Regions from separate parts of the Pseudoalteromonas sp. L23 genome, predicted to be linked through region 2. Evidence: predicted binding sites of a transcription regulator. Region 2 holds the regulator's gene; each other region holds the start of a gene.
What was found. The regulator sigma-54, encoded in region 2, starts transcription at its own class of promoters, with help from an activator protein. The targets are predictions, from matches to a motif close to GTTGGCACGNNNNTNGNNT.
Positions count from the first base shown of each region.

Region 1: L3V43_RS15765 (flagellar basal body rod protein FlgF) is a predicted target of sigma-54. The motif match lies at 2,295-2,313, and genes of this name have one in related genera.
Region 3: fliE (flagellar hook-basal body complex protein FliE) is a predicted target of sigma-54. The motif match lies at 2,489-2,507, and genes of this name have one in related genera.

Region 1 covers NZ_JAKKCW010000009.1:164,170-168,458, forward strand. Annotated here, with positions in the region: gene flgH (flagellar basal body L-ring protein FlgH) at 1-672, opposite strand, end outside; gene flgG (flagellar basal-body rod protein FlgG) at 689-1,477, opposite strand; gene L3V43_RS15765 (flagellar basal body rod protein FlgF) at 1,494-2,258, opposite strand; gene flgE (flagellar hook protein FlgE) at 2,382-3,782, opposite strand; gene L3V43_RS15775 (flagellar hook assembly protein FlgD) at 3,824-4,289, opposite strand, start outside.
Region 2 covers NZ_JAKKCW010000004.1:42,931-47,219, reverse strand. Annotated here, with positions in the region: gene lptC (LPS export ABC transporter periplasmic protein LptC) at 1-186, shown strand, start outside; gene lptA (lipopolysaccharide transport periplasmic protein LptA) at 176-718, shown strand; gene lptB (LPS export ABC transporter ATP-binding protein) at 718-1,443, shown strand; gene L3V43_RS08915 (RNA polymerase factor sigma-54) at 1,490-2,989, shown strand; gene hpf (ribosome hibernation promoting factor) at 3,019-3,306, shown strand; gene ptsN (PTS IIA-like nitrogen regulatory protein PtsN) at 3,308-3,766, shown strand; gene rapZ (RNase adapter RapZ) at 3,759-4,289, shown strand, end outside.
Region 3 covers NZ_JAKKCW010000009.1:115,131-119,419, reverse strand. Annotated here, with positions in the region: gene L3V43_RS15550 (ATP-binding protein) at 1-912, shown strand, start outside; gene L3V43_RS15545 (sigma-54 dependent transcriptional regulator) at 909-2,288, shown strand; gene fliE (flagellar hook-basal body complex protein FliE) at 2,546-2,878, shown strand; gene fliF (flagellar basal-body MS-ring/collar protein FliF) at 2,899-4,289, shown strand, end outside.

The DNA of each region.
Region 1 (4,289 bases), on a different contig from region 2:
CAGCGCGCTCATAAAGAAACTCGTTAACCAACCTGCACTTTGCACTTCTTGTTGGTCACCTTTACCTGAATATTGAATTCTGGCATTTGCCACTCGATTAGACTCAACAGTGTTATCTGCGGTCACATCCTGAGGTCTTACCAACCCTTCTAAGCGAATAAATTCCTCGCCAGTATTGAGGGTTAACCACTTTTCACCGCGGATCACTAAATTACCGTTAGGCAATACTCGGGTTACATTGACCGATATATTCCCGAATAAGCTATTTGACTGATTAGACTTCGAATCACCAGAGAAAGAAGAACTGGATTTAGCACCAAACTGTATTGCTTCTTTTCCGATATTAATGGCATTGCCACCAAGACCAATCACAGGGTCTAAGCTCGAATCACTGGATTTATCCAGCTCAGAATTTGCAGCTTTGGTCGCCTGAGTCGTTTCTCTGAGTACGATGGTAATAATATCGCCGACTCTTAACGCTTTTTTGTCAGCATAAAGATCATTGGAAAACTGCGTATTAAATAATGACCCTGTTGCCACCATTTGGGCTTGATTATCCTCGGGATAGATAGGCGCATAATACGGATCGTCACGCACCACATTTTTATTTTGTGTTGTACTACACCCAGATAATGCAGCGACCGTTACGATGGCTAAATATAATGCACGCATAATACCCCCTACCCAATTACAGCTGTTGATTAATGTAGCTCAGCATCTGATCTACCGTTGAAATCACTTTTGAGTTCATCTCATACACGCGTTGTGTCTCAATTAGATTTACAAGCTCTTCGGTCACATTAACGTTTGACGTTTCAAGTGCGCCTTGCACAATCTTACCTAGCCCTTCAACGCTTGGATTACCTTGTACTGGTGCACCACTTACCGCAGTTTCTGTGTACAAGTTTTGTCCAATCGGTTCAAGACCTGATGGATTAATAAAGTCACTGATCGTCAACTGTCCGATAACAACGTTTTCAGCTTGTCCTGCAACGCGCACCGATACTTCACCATCTTGAGAAATAGTAATTGACTGTGCATCGTCGGGTACGTTCATCTCAGGTAACACAGGAAAACCCGCACCTGAGGTAACAATTCGACCTTCTTCATCCGTCGTGAACTGACCGTTTCTTGAATACGCAGTTGTGCCATCTGGCATCTGAATCTCAAAAAAGCCCGGGCCTTGGATCATCCAATCCAAAGAGTTTTCGGTACTTAACATATTACCTTGAGAAAAGTTCTTTTGGTTGGCGACTACTTTGGCACCTGCACCAAGCATCAAACCAGACGGTAATTCTGTATCTTGAGAGCTGCGGCCACCTGGCTGATTGATGTTTTGATATAATAAGTCTTCGAATATCGCCCGACTCTTTTTGTAGCCGACGGTACTGGCGTTCGCCAAGTTGTTCGAAATAACTGAAATATCAGTTTGCTGAGCATCTAAGCCTGTTTTACTTATCCACAATGCCGGATTCATGATCTCTACCTCACTCTTAAACTATGCGTAGGAGCGAAGTGTGTCGCTCATCTATTTCTTCAGCTGTTTTCATCAGCTTAATTTGCATTTCAAATTGTCTTTGATGGTTGATCATATCCACCATCTCATGAACGGGATTGACGTTGGACATCTCTAAGAAGCCACTCATCACTTTTGCGGTTGGTGATATTTCACAAAAGCCACAGATCCCATCTTCTAGCTTATCTTCTTTTGGTCTATAAAGGCCGTCATTGCCTTTTTGCAGCTTATTATTATCTGCTTCAATAATTTTCAGCCGATCAACCACTTCAAGAAAGTTAGCAGGAGCGCCTTGTGGACGCACTTGAATAGAGCCATCGTCACTAAACACCACTTTATCAACGGGGATAGGTAAGACAATAGGTCCACCTTCGCCAATAAGTTGACGCCCATGAGCTGTGACCAACGCACCGTCATTACGAATATTGAGCGTGCCGACTTTGGTGTAAGCTTCTTCACCCGAGGCATCAACAACACTGATCCATGATTTATCATCTACTGCAATATCTAGCTCACGGCCAGTTTCAACGATTGCGCCACCGGTCATATTGGTCCCTGGGCGTTCTTGCATAGCAAAAACCCGTGTAGGTAGCCCTTCACCAAACGCCTGCATTGAGCGCGCTTGAGCAAAATCTGCTTTGAAGCCAGTCGTATTGGCATTAGCAAGGTTATTCGCCTTAAGTGCCACACCACGTAAGCTTTGCTTAGCGCCTGACATTGCGATATACACCATTTTATCCATGACGATGACCTATAAAATTCAAACTTAGTCTAGTTAATGCAAGCACAGTGCCAAAGTGACGAGATGTTTTTGACGGACATAAAAAAGGCTGCCTTTGTAGCAGCCTTTGGAGGGCATAATATATTATCGGATCTGTAATATATTTTGTTGTAATGTTGAGTTAACCTCAAGCGCTCGAGAGTTCGCTTGGAAGTTACGTTGGGCGCTGATAAGGTCAACTAACTCGTTTGTGAGGTTGACGTTCGATTGCTCTAACGCAGATGAACTAATACCACCGAGAGTACCTGTGTTTGGCTCGCCTGCAAGTGGCTCACCAGAAGATAGGCTCTTCTTCCACTCAGTATTACCAATCGCCTGAAGGCCTTGAGAATTCGGGAAGCGTACTAGCGCGACTTGCCCTAAGAACGTTGAGTCGCCGTTAGTATATGAAGCCACAACTTTACCATCAGTACCAATATCAATACCTGCTAAACGGCCAACGGTCGCACCGTCTTGCTCCAATGCTTTTACTTCAAATCGACCCGATGAATATTGCGTTGGTAGCTTTTGAGCAGTATTTGCTTCATCACGCCAGTTAACAACAATATCATTCGGAAAAGTTGCACCGTTATCAAGCAAGTTTGACATACCGATAGTTGGGTCAACTGCATCTTGAGGTCCTGCAAGACTTAAGGGGTTAAATGTCGAGCCAGTATTGTTGTTAAAAACAAGCGGCGTAGCTGAAGGATCGGCAGCCGTCTGTGATGGAATACCGCTAGCATCGAAACGGAACACACTAACTGGCGTATAAGGAACAGGTGGTGTTGCTGCTGGATCAATTTGCTGCGCATTATGGTTAAAAGGTTTATCGTCCATTGTTGCGTAAGTAGACCACTCATTATCCGCTGTTTTTCTGAAGAATAACTGCAATGTATGTGATTCACCCAACGAGTCATATACCGTTATTGCTGTTCTTGAATTATATGAGGCACGTTGCTCAGGATCAAAAGCAATTGTAGGTGGTTGCGCAGTCGCATCTAGGTTAAACGAGGTATAGATTTGCGATGTTGCACGAGGAGAACCTGATGCATCTGGAATTTGAACGGGTGATGTTGTGCTTAAACTCAAAGACGTGGTATCACCTGTAGATGGATCGACTGGAAAGCCTTGCAAGTAATCACCCTTAGCATTCACGATAAAGTTGTCTTTGTTGAGCTTAAATGCACCCGCTCGAGAATAGGTGAAATCTTGTGACTGGAGCGAGTTTGACATGGCAAAATAGCCTTCGCCCTCAATCGCCAAGTCTAGCGAGTTTTGCGTAAACTTTAATGATCCTTGGTGAAACTGCTGTGCAACCATGGTAGTTTGTACACCATCGCCATTTTTCGTTTTGCCAGAGCTAAAAACCGAAGACGCGTAAACATCAGCAAATTCTGCGCGAGACTCTTTAAAACCCGTCGTGTTCACGTTAGCAATGTTATTTGCTGTTACGTCCAAGTCTTTTTGCGCGGCGGCAATACCTGTCAGTGCTATATTGAAACTCATACTCTCACCTCTAAGTTCTTAAGGTTAATTCTTTAAAACTACTATGCTATTTCAGCAATATCAGTTAAGCGCACCGCGCCTTCTTTGGTATTAATGACGATGCCGTTAGCACCATTAACATTAACACTGTCTATATTTCTAAATGTGGCCGACGGTAAAGTTTGATATTCACCTTCAATCATACCCTCCGCTTTTATGGTGTATTCACCTGGAGGCATCATCTCACCGTCTTTATTTTTACCATCCCAATCGAATCGCACAGCGCCCACACTTTGTTCGCCAAATTCAAGCGTCTTTACAAGCGCTCCAGATTCATCATAGATACCCACTGATAGATTCTGAACTGGTTCCTGTACAATCACAGAACCTTTTGTAAGTGCATCGTCACCATGTTCTAACGTCGTTGATTCGAGTAATGCTTTCTTACCAATCAGCGTTGATGCTTGAAGCGCCGAGTTAGAAGTCATCGATGCAGCTAACGAGTCAAAGTTCTCATTTAACTTTGAG
Region 2 (4,289 bases):
ATGATCACGGATATCAATGCCGATAATGTAAGAGTTGAAATTAAGCAAAAATTGATGAAGTCGGAACACCCTGTCGTTATCAACGGTCCTAGTCTTAGGATCACAGGTAAAGGACTGCATGCGGATCTACAAAAGCAAGTGATCGAACTCATCAACCACACAAAGACAATTTATTATGACCAGTAAAATCATTAACAAACTAGTTTTCATCGGCTTGCTTGCAAGTTCTACTCTAGCAATTGCTGCAGAACAAAATGAAGTCATTATTGATGCTGGCCGTCAGCAAGCTCAACTGCAAAGCAACATCGGTATTTTTGAACAGAATGTTGTTATTATTCATGGCAACAGAAAGATAAATGCCGATCGCCTAGAGGTCCACCGCCGCGCGGAGCTCGGCATTAACAAGCAACTGCTTGTGGCAACTGGCAGCCCTGCCACTTTTAGCGAACGTCAACCCGATGGCAACTTACTAGAAGCCAAAGCAAATGAAATCCGTTACGACGTAGCGAAGGGAACCCTAGTGATTTCTGGTGATGCTGAAATCAATCAAACTGGGCAAAAAATCAATGCTCAAGTCATCACCTATGACATTGAAAAGCAATTGATCAGCGCTGAGCGCTCAGACCAAGAAGACTCTCGAGTAAGAACCATCCTTGTTCCTGTTGATGACAAAAAAGACGCTAAAGAGAAAAAAGCGCAGGAAGAAGGTAACAATTAATGAGCGAGCTCAAAGCAACTGGTCTAGCAAAGAGTTATAAAGGTCGTCAGGTCGTCAAAAATGTTGGTTTAAGTGTTCAGGCTGGCAGTATTGTAGGCTTATTAGGACCAAATGGTGCAGGTAAAACCACTACGTTCTACATGATTGTAGGGTTAGTACCAAGCGACAAAGGCTATATTCAGATTGATGACGAAGATATCACTTTGTTACCGATGCACAGCCGTGCACGACTTGGTATTGGCTATCTACCGCAAGAGTCTTCAATCTTTAGAAAACTCACGGTCTATCAAAATTTGATGGCGATTTTAGAAACTCGAAAAGACTTATCTAAAGTTGAAAGAGAAGCTGAACTAAACGAGTTACTGGATGAGTTTAATATTCAACACATTCGCGACTCACAGGGCATGGCATTGTCGGGAGGCGAAAGAAGACGAGTCGAAATTGCTCGCGCTTTAGCCGCAAACCCTAAGTTTATCCTGTTAGATGAACCTTTTGCTGGTGTTGATCCTATTTCGGTGTTAGATATAAAGACAATCATAGAGCACCTAAAAAACCGTGGTATCGGTGTGCTTATCACCGATCATAACGTTAGAGAAACACTGGACGTATGTGAAAAGGCCTACATCGTTTCACATGGTGAGTTAATCGCTGCAGGCACGCCAGAACATGTTTTGGCAGATCAAACCGTAAGAGATGTCTACCTAGGCGAACAATTCAAGCTATAGTTAAGACGTAGTATTAATAACTGTTAAAAAGGATTGTTAGAGATACATGAGGCAATCATTACAGCTGCGCATGGGGCAGCAACTTACAATGACTCCGCAACTGCAACAAGCCATTCGCTTGCTGCAGCTTAGTACATTGGATCTGCAACAAGAAATACAAGAAGCATTAGACAGCAATCCATTGTTGGAAGTGGAAGAAGGTGATAATACTGACGGCGAAAACGCTGACCAACACAGCCAAGAAAAGAGCCGTGCTGACGACAATCAAGATTCAGCCGATGAAACGCAGGTTAGTGACTATGAGATAGACTCAGATACCGCCATGAGCAAAGACACTGTGAGCGATGACCTTGCCATGGATGTCACTTGGGACGAGTATATGAGTGCAGCGCCTGCTGCAAGCTCAGGTCCACTTCCCGATGACGATAATGTTTATCAAGGGGAAACCTCTGAATCTCTCCACGATTATCTCATGTGGCAACTCGAACTGACACCATTTAGTCCAACAGATAGAGCTATTGCGATTGCGATTATTGAAGCGGTCGACCTGTCAGGCATTCTAACACTGTCTTGCGAAGACATTTTAGAAAGCATTAATGACGAGAATAGCGAAGAGCCTATTGAGCTAGATGAAGTCGAAGCCGTACTCAAACGCATTCAGCTTTTTGACCCTGTCGGTATCGCAGCGCGTAGTTTACAAGAATGCTTATGCATTCAGCTAAACCAATTCGCCCCAGATACCCCATGGATTGCCGAAACAAAAATGATCCTGACAGAGCATATCGACTTGCTTGCCAGCCGTGACTATCGAACTTTGGCTAAGAAAACGCGCCTTAAAGAAGCCGATCTCAAAGAGGTCATGACGTTAATACATAGCCTTAACCCAAAGCCTGCGGCAAGCATTATTCATGAAGAGCCTGAATATGTGATCCCTGACGTATCGGTGAAAAAAGTAAAAGGTCGTTGGGTCGTAGAGCTAAATCCTGATGCTATGCCTAAAATAAGAGTAAATGACCATTACGCTGCGATGTCTAGAACGGCGAAATCCAGTACGGATAGTCAGTTTATTCGCTCACATTTACAAGAAGCAAAGTGGTTTATTAAAAGCTTAGAAAGCCGAAATGATACTTTATTAAAAGTTACCAATTGCATTGTGCAACAACAACAGGCATTCTTTGAACATGGCCCCGAAGCAATGCGCCCTATGGTGCTAAATGATGTTGCTGAAATGGTTGAGATGCATGAGTCCACAATTTCCCGTGTGACAACACAAAAATACATGCATACACCTCGGGGAATATTTGAGCTGAAGTATTTCTTCTCTAGCCATGTAAGTACGGAAAATGGAGGTGAGTGCTCTTCTACAGCAATTAGAGCACTTATCAAAAAGCTGATAGCTGCAGAGAATACCGCGAAGCCATTGAGTGACAGCAAAATTGCAGATATCTTAGCAGAGCAAGGAATTAAGGTAGCGAGACGTACGATTGCAAAATATCGTGAATCCCTAGCCATTCCACCGTCAAATCAGCGTAAAAGCTTGATATAAGACGTAAAACCCAAGAAGGAAAAATGCTTATGCAACTAAATCTAACTGGTCGCCATGTAGAAATTACTGACTCATTAAGAGACTATGTCACCAACAAGTTTGCGAAGCTAGAAAGGCACTTTGATCATATCAATAATGTGCATGTGATCCTTGATGTCGAGAAACTAGTACAAAAAGCAGAAGCAACATTACACGTAAACGGCGGCGAGCTATTTGCATCAACAGAGCATCAAGATATGTATGCCGCAATTGATGGCCTTATCGACAAGCTAGATCGTCAAGTTATTAAACACAAAGAGAAGCTCACTCGACACTAAGATGAAATTAAGTGAATTAGTGAACAAGGACTGCAGTAAAGCTGCGGTCCTTTTTAATAGCAAAAAACGTATTTTAGAATACATCAGCGAACTGGCTCATAGCCAAATTCCAAATACCAGTCAGCATGCTATCTTGGACGCCTTAATGGCGCGAGAGAAATTAGGCAGCACAGGGATCGGTAAAGGCATTGCCATTCCCCATGGTCGACTTGAAGGTTTGGATAAAATCCTTGCAATGGTGCTTGTCAGCGAGCAAGGGATCCAGTTTGAAGCCATAGATAAGCAGCCTGTCGATATTTTTGTCGCGTTCATCGTACCCGAAGGTGATAATCAACAGCACCTGAAGACCTTAGCGGCGATTGCTGATACACTCAAAGACAAGTCTTTTTGCAAAATGCTTAGACAAGCAAAAAGTGACGATGAGTTATATACAGTGATCCAAGGTGAACTTGATGAGTGATGAAGAAAAAGGACTCGAGCTTATCATTATCAGTGGCCGCTCAGGCTCTGGTAAATCTGTAGCGCTTCGAGTATTGGAAGACTTAGGCTACTATTGTGTGGATAACATTCCGGTCAATTTGCTGCCGTCTTTAGTCCGCAGTGTTTCGGACAATTATAATAAAATTGCAGTCAGTATTGATGTTAGAAACTTACCTAAAGAACAGGACGAGTTTAATGACATTCTTGAATACTTACCAGGCTTTGCCAAACCTACCCTGTTTTATTTAGACAGTGACGATCAAACCCTGATAAAACGCTTCTCAGAAACACGCCGTTTGCACCCTCTTTCACTGCATAATCTTCCATTAGATGTTGCGATAAAGAAAGAACGGGAATTGTTAGACGTGCTGATCACTCGCGCCGATTTTCTCATTGATACTACAGGCCTGAGCGTTCATCAACTTGCAGAAGATATCCGCGAAAAAATCTTAGGTAAAAAAGACAAACAACTCATTATTACCTTTGAATCTTTCGGCTTTAAA
Region 3 (4,289 bases), on a different contig from region 2:
GCGAATCAAATTGCGATGGATATGTTGGGTGAACCACTCGAAGGTGAAAAGTGGTTTAGCGTTATTCAGCGTTCATTTCGACCACAGCAGGACGATGGTCATGAAGTCTCTCTTAAAGATGGCAGAAGAATTAAGTTAGATATTACCGCGCTAACACCGGAACCTGGGCAACTCATTTTGATGACAGATCTCACCGAGACGCGCCGGCTCCAAAGTCGTGTTGCGCATATGCAAAGATTAAGTGCGTTAGGAAAAATGGTTGCCTCATTGGCGCATCAAGTGCGTACGCCGTTATCGGCTGCGATGTTATATGGTGCAAATCTTGGTGCAGCTAATCTTCCTTCGGCTTCTCGAGAAAAGTTTCACGATAAGTTGATGTCTCGGTTAAAAGACTTAGAAAGCCAAGTTAATGACATGCTGTTGTTCGCTAAAAGCGGTGAACAACAAGTGGTTGAGCGAGTGTCAATGCAACAGTTATTGAGTGAAGTCAAAGCGGGTGCTGACGCTATGGTTGAGCTTAACCAAGCAAAGTTGGAAGCATTTTTACCCGAGCCAGATATCGAAATATTAGGTAATCGTACGGCGCTTGCAAGTGCGATCCAAAACCTGATCCACAACAGTATTCAAATAATTGGCAGTGCGGCACACATTGAACTTAATGCAGAGCGCGAGCCGTGTGGCGAGTATGTACGTATCTCAGTTGTTGATAATGGTCCTGGTATTGATGAAACCTTAGTCGACAAGTTGTTTGAACCATTTTTTACAACTAAGTCGCAGGGGACTGGGTTAGGACTTGCGGTGGTTAATTCGGTCGCTAACGCACACAAAGGGTTTGCACAGGCAGACAATATTGAAGGCAAGGGTGCGCGTTTTAGCTTGGTACTACCACTAATTGAGGCGGAGGAACTATGAGTAACAGAGTTTTAGTTGTTGAAGATGATGCTGGTTTAAGAGAAGCACTCATTGATACATTGCAGCTTTCAAATATCGAGTGCGTAGAAGCAAGTTGTGCGGAACAAGCCGTTTTATTGCTAAAGCAAGAAACCTTTTCTTTGGTGGTGAGTGACGTGCAAATGGGTGCCATGAGTGGGCTTGACTTGTTAAAGACCATTAAACTCAACTATCCCGAATTACCGGTATTGATGATGACAGCATACGCGACCATTGATGATGCGGTTGAAGCGATGAGATTGGGTGCCATCGACTATATGGCTAAGCCATTTGCGCCTGAAGTATTGCTTAATATGGTTGGACGTTATCTACCTGAGAAGGAAAAAGAGACAGACGGCCCCATTGTTGCCGATCCAAAGAGTATTAAACTACTTGAACTGGCTGCAAAAGTAGCTAAGTCGGATGCCAGCGTTATGGTACTTGGACCGAGCGGTTCAGGTAAAGAAGTGTTGGCTCGCTATATTCACGATAAATCCGACAGAGCAGATGAGCCCTTTATCGCAATTAACTGCGCTGCAATCCCAGAAAATATGCTCGAAGCGACCCTATTTGGTTACGAAAAGGGGGCATTTACAGGTGCCATTCAGGCGTGTCCTGGAAAATTTGAGCAAGCACAAAAGGGAACGATTTTGCTTGATGAGATCACAGAGATGGATTTGGGATTACAAGCAAAATTACTTCGCGTGTTACAAGAGCGGGAAGTAGAGCGTTTAGGTAGCAGAAAAACCATTTCACTGGACGTCAGAGTACTAGCAACCAGTAACCGCGATTTAAAAGAAGCGGTGGATGATGGGGTATTTAGAGAAGACTTATATTATCGCCTCAATGTTTTCCCGCTAGAGTGGTTGCCACTGAAGGACAGAGCGGGTGATATCGCTGTGTTAGCTGAGCATTTGTTGGTAAGACATACGCAAAAAGCAGGCAAGCCAACACCTATATTAAGCAGCGGTGCAAAGCGCAAGCTCAGTTCGCACAGTTGGCCTGGAAACGTAAGAGAGCTGGATAACGTTATTCAACGTGCCCTGATTTTGTTCCAAGGTAATGAAATTCAAGAAGATGATATTTTTATCGAAAATTTCTCACCGATGGCTTTGATAGAGTCTGCACCACTTGTAAATCATGAAGCATCAGCTTTAATGGAGCGCTCTCAAGGTGAGGATGAAATCATTAGCTATAAAGATGAGTTACAGGATAAAGAACACCAAATTATTTTAGATACGCTAGCAAAGTTTAATGGTAAACGTAAAGAGGTGGCGGAGGTGTTAGGTATGAGTCCTCGCACACTTCGCTATAAGCTGGCAAAAATGCGAGATTTAGGGATTGCACTACCCGCTTAGCCTAAGTTAGCTGAGCTTAAAAACAATGAGTTAGCTCATTGCTTATCCAAACCTCAGGCTAAGCTTTATCTGTTAATTCAAATTTAATTAGGTGCCTATAAAGATCAGCAGATCTTAGGCGCCTAGTTTTCACTTCTATGCACTGCCAATTTTTCGACATGCTAAAAATGTTTCAACATGCTGAAAATTAACGATTTTAAGTTGGCACGTTTTCTGCTTTATTACAGGTAACTAAGAGTTATTTTGAGTAAAGCATCATGAAAGTACAATCATCAGCGCTATTTCAAGAAATGCAGGCAATGGCTGCAGAAGCGACGAGAAACACACAGCCATCAGTGCAGCCGGTTAAGACGGCGGCATCTTCGTCGGCTCAGTTTGGAGATTTACTCTCAGACGCACTTAATACGGTTCATGGCTTACAACAAGAAGCGAAACAAAAAGTCACCGCTGTTGAAATGGGTGACAGAAGCGTTTCTCTTGCAGAAGCCATGATAGCGAAACAAAAATCGTCGGTCGCTTTTGAGGCAACAGTGCAAGTTCGTAATAAACTTGTTGAGGCCTATAAAGAAATCATGAGCATGCCAGTTTAATTGAGTGACTGTGGAGAGTAATCGTGGCTACTAATCAATCAACAGATCTTACGCTTTCCGATGCAGCGCTGAATAATGACAGCGGATCGGATGAGCAACAAGAGCAAAAATCAGGCTACTTCAGTGCGCTAAGCGGTGTTGATATGTTGCGCCAGGTTACTCTGGTTATTGCCCTTGCTATTTGTTTAGCAATCGCAATCTTTATTATCATTTGGGCGCGCCAACCAGATATGCGCCCACTTGGTAAATACCCAACAGAAGAACTCGTCGAAACGTTAGACTTTTTAGACCAACAGAAAATTGAATACCAATTAGATGGTAATATCATTTTAGTCGCTGAGTCGGACTATCAAGACATAAAACTACGCATGGCGCGTGACGGTTTTACCCAGTCTCCGAGTTCTGGCACTGATATTCTGATGCAAGATATGGGTTTTGGTGTTAGCCAACGTCTTGAAAGAGAGCGCTTAAAACATAGCCGTGAGCAACAACTTGCGAGAACAATTGAAGAGTTACAAGACGTAAATCGTGCAAAAGTGTTACTTGCAATTCCAAAAGAAAACGTCTTTGCACGTCGCGAGAAAAAGCCCTCTGCAACCGTAGTTATTACCCTTAAACGTGGCAAAACGCTTGGCGGCGAAGAAGTTGATTCAATCGTAGACATTGTGGCATCAGCGGTACAAGGCCTAGAGCCTTCACGCGTGACCGTCACCGATCAAAACGGTCGTCTACTCAACTCTGGTTCTCAAGACTCTTTAGCTGCGCGCTCGAGAAAAGAGTATGAAATCGAACGTAAGCGTGAACAAGAATATCTAGAAAAAATTGATAGTATCCTGATCCCAACTGTAGGTCTTGGTAACTTTACCGCGCAGGTTGACTTAACGATGGACTTCAGCGCAGTTGAAGAAACGCAAAAACGTTATAACCCAGATTTACCTGCGGTTCGCAGCGAAACAACGTATGAAGAAAATAATATTGGTGGTTTAGCTGTCGGTATTCCGGGTGCGCTGACTAATCAGCCTCCAGTGAACTCAAATATCCCAGAGGTTGCTGGGCAAGGCGGCAATGGTCAAAGTGCAACACCAAGCAGTAATCAAAAAGAAGCAACCCGTAACTATGAATTAGACACCACTATTAGCCATAAACGTCAGCAAACAGGTGTTATTCGCCGGATCAGTGTGAGTGTGGCCGTTGACTACCTCGCAAAACCTGATGCTGAAGGTAACATGGCAATGGCGCCGCGTACGCAAGAAGAGCTAAATAACATCCGTCGTTTGCTACAAGGTGGTGTGGGCTTTGATATGCAGCGAGGTGATGCACTAGAGGTAGTGACTGTGCCATTCGTGCGTGAAGACCTCACTGAAATGCAAGAGATACCACTTTGGGAGCAAGATTGGTTCCAAAAGACAAT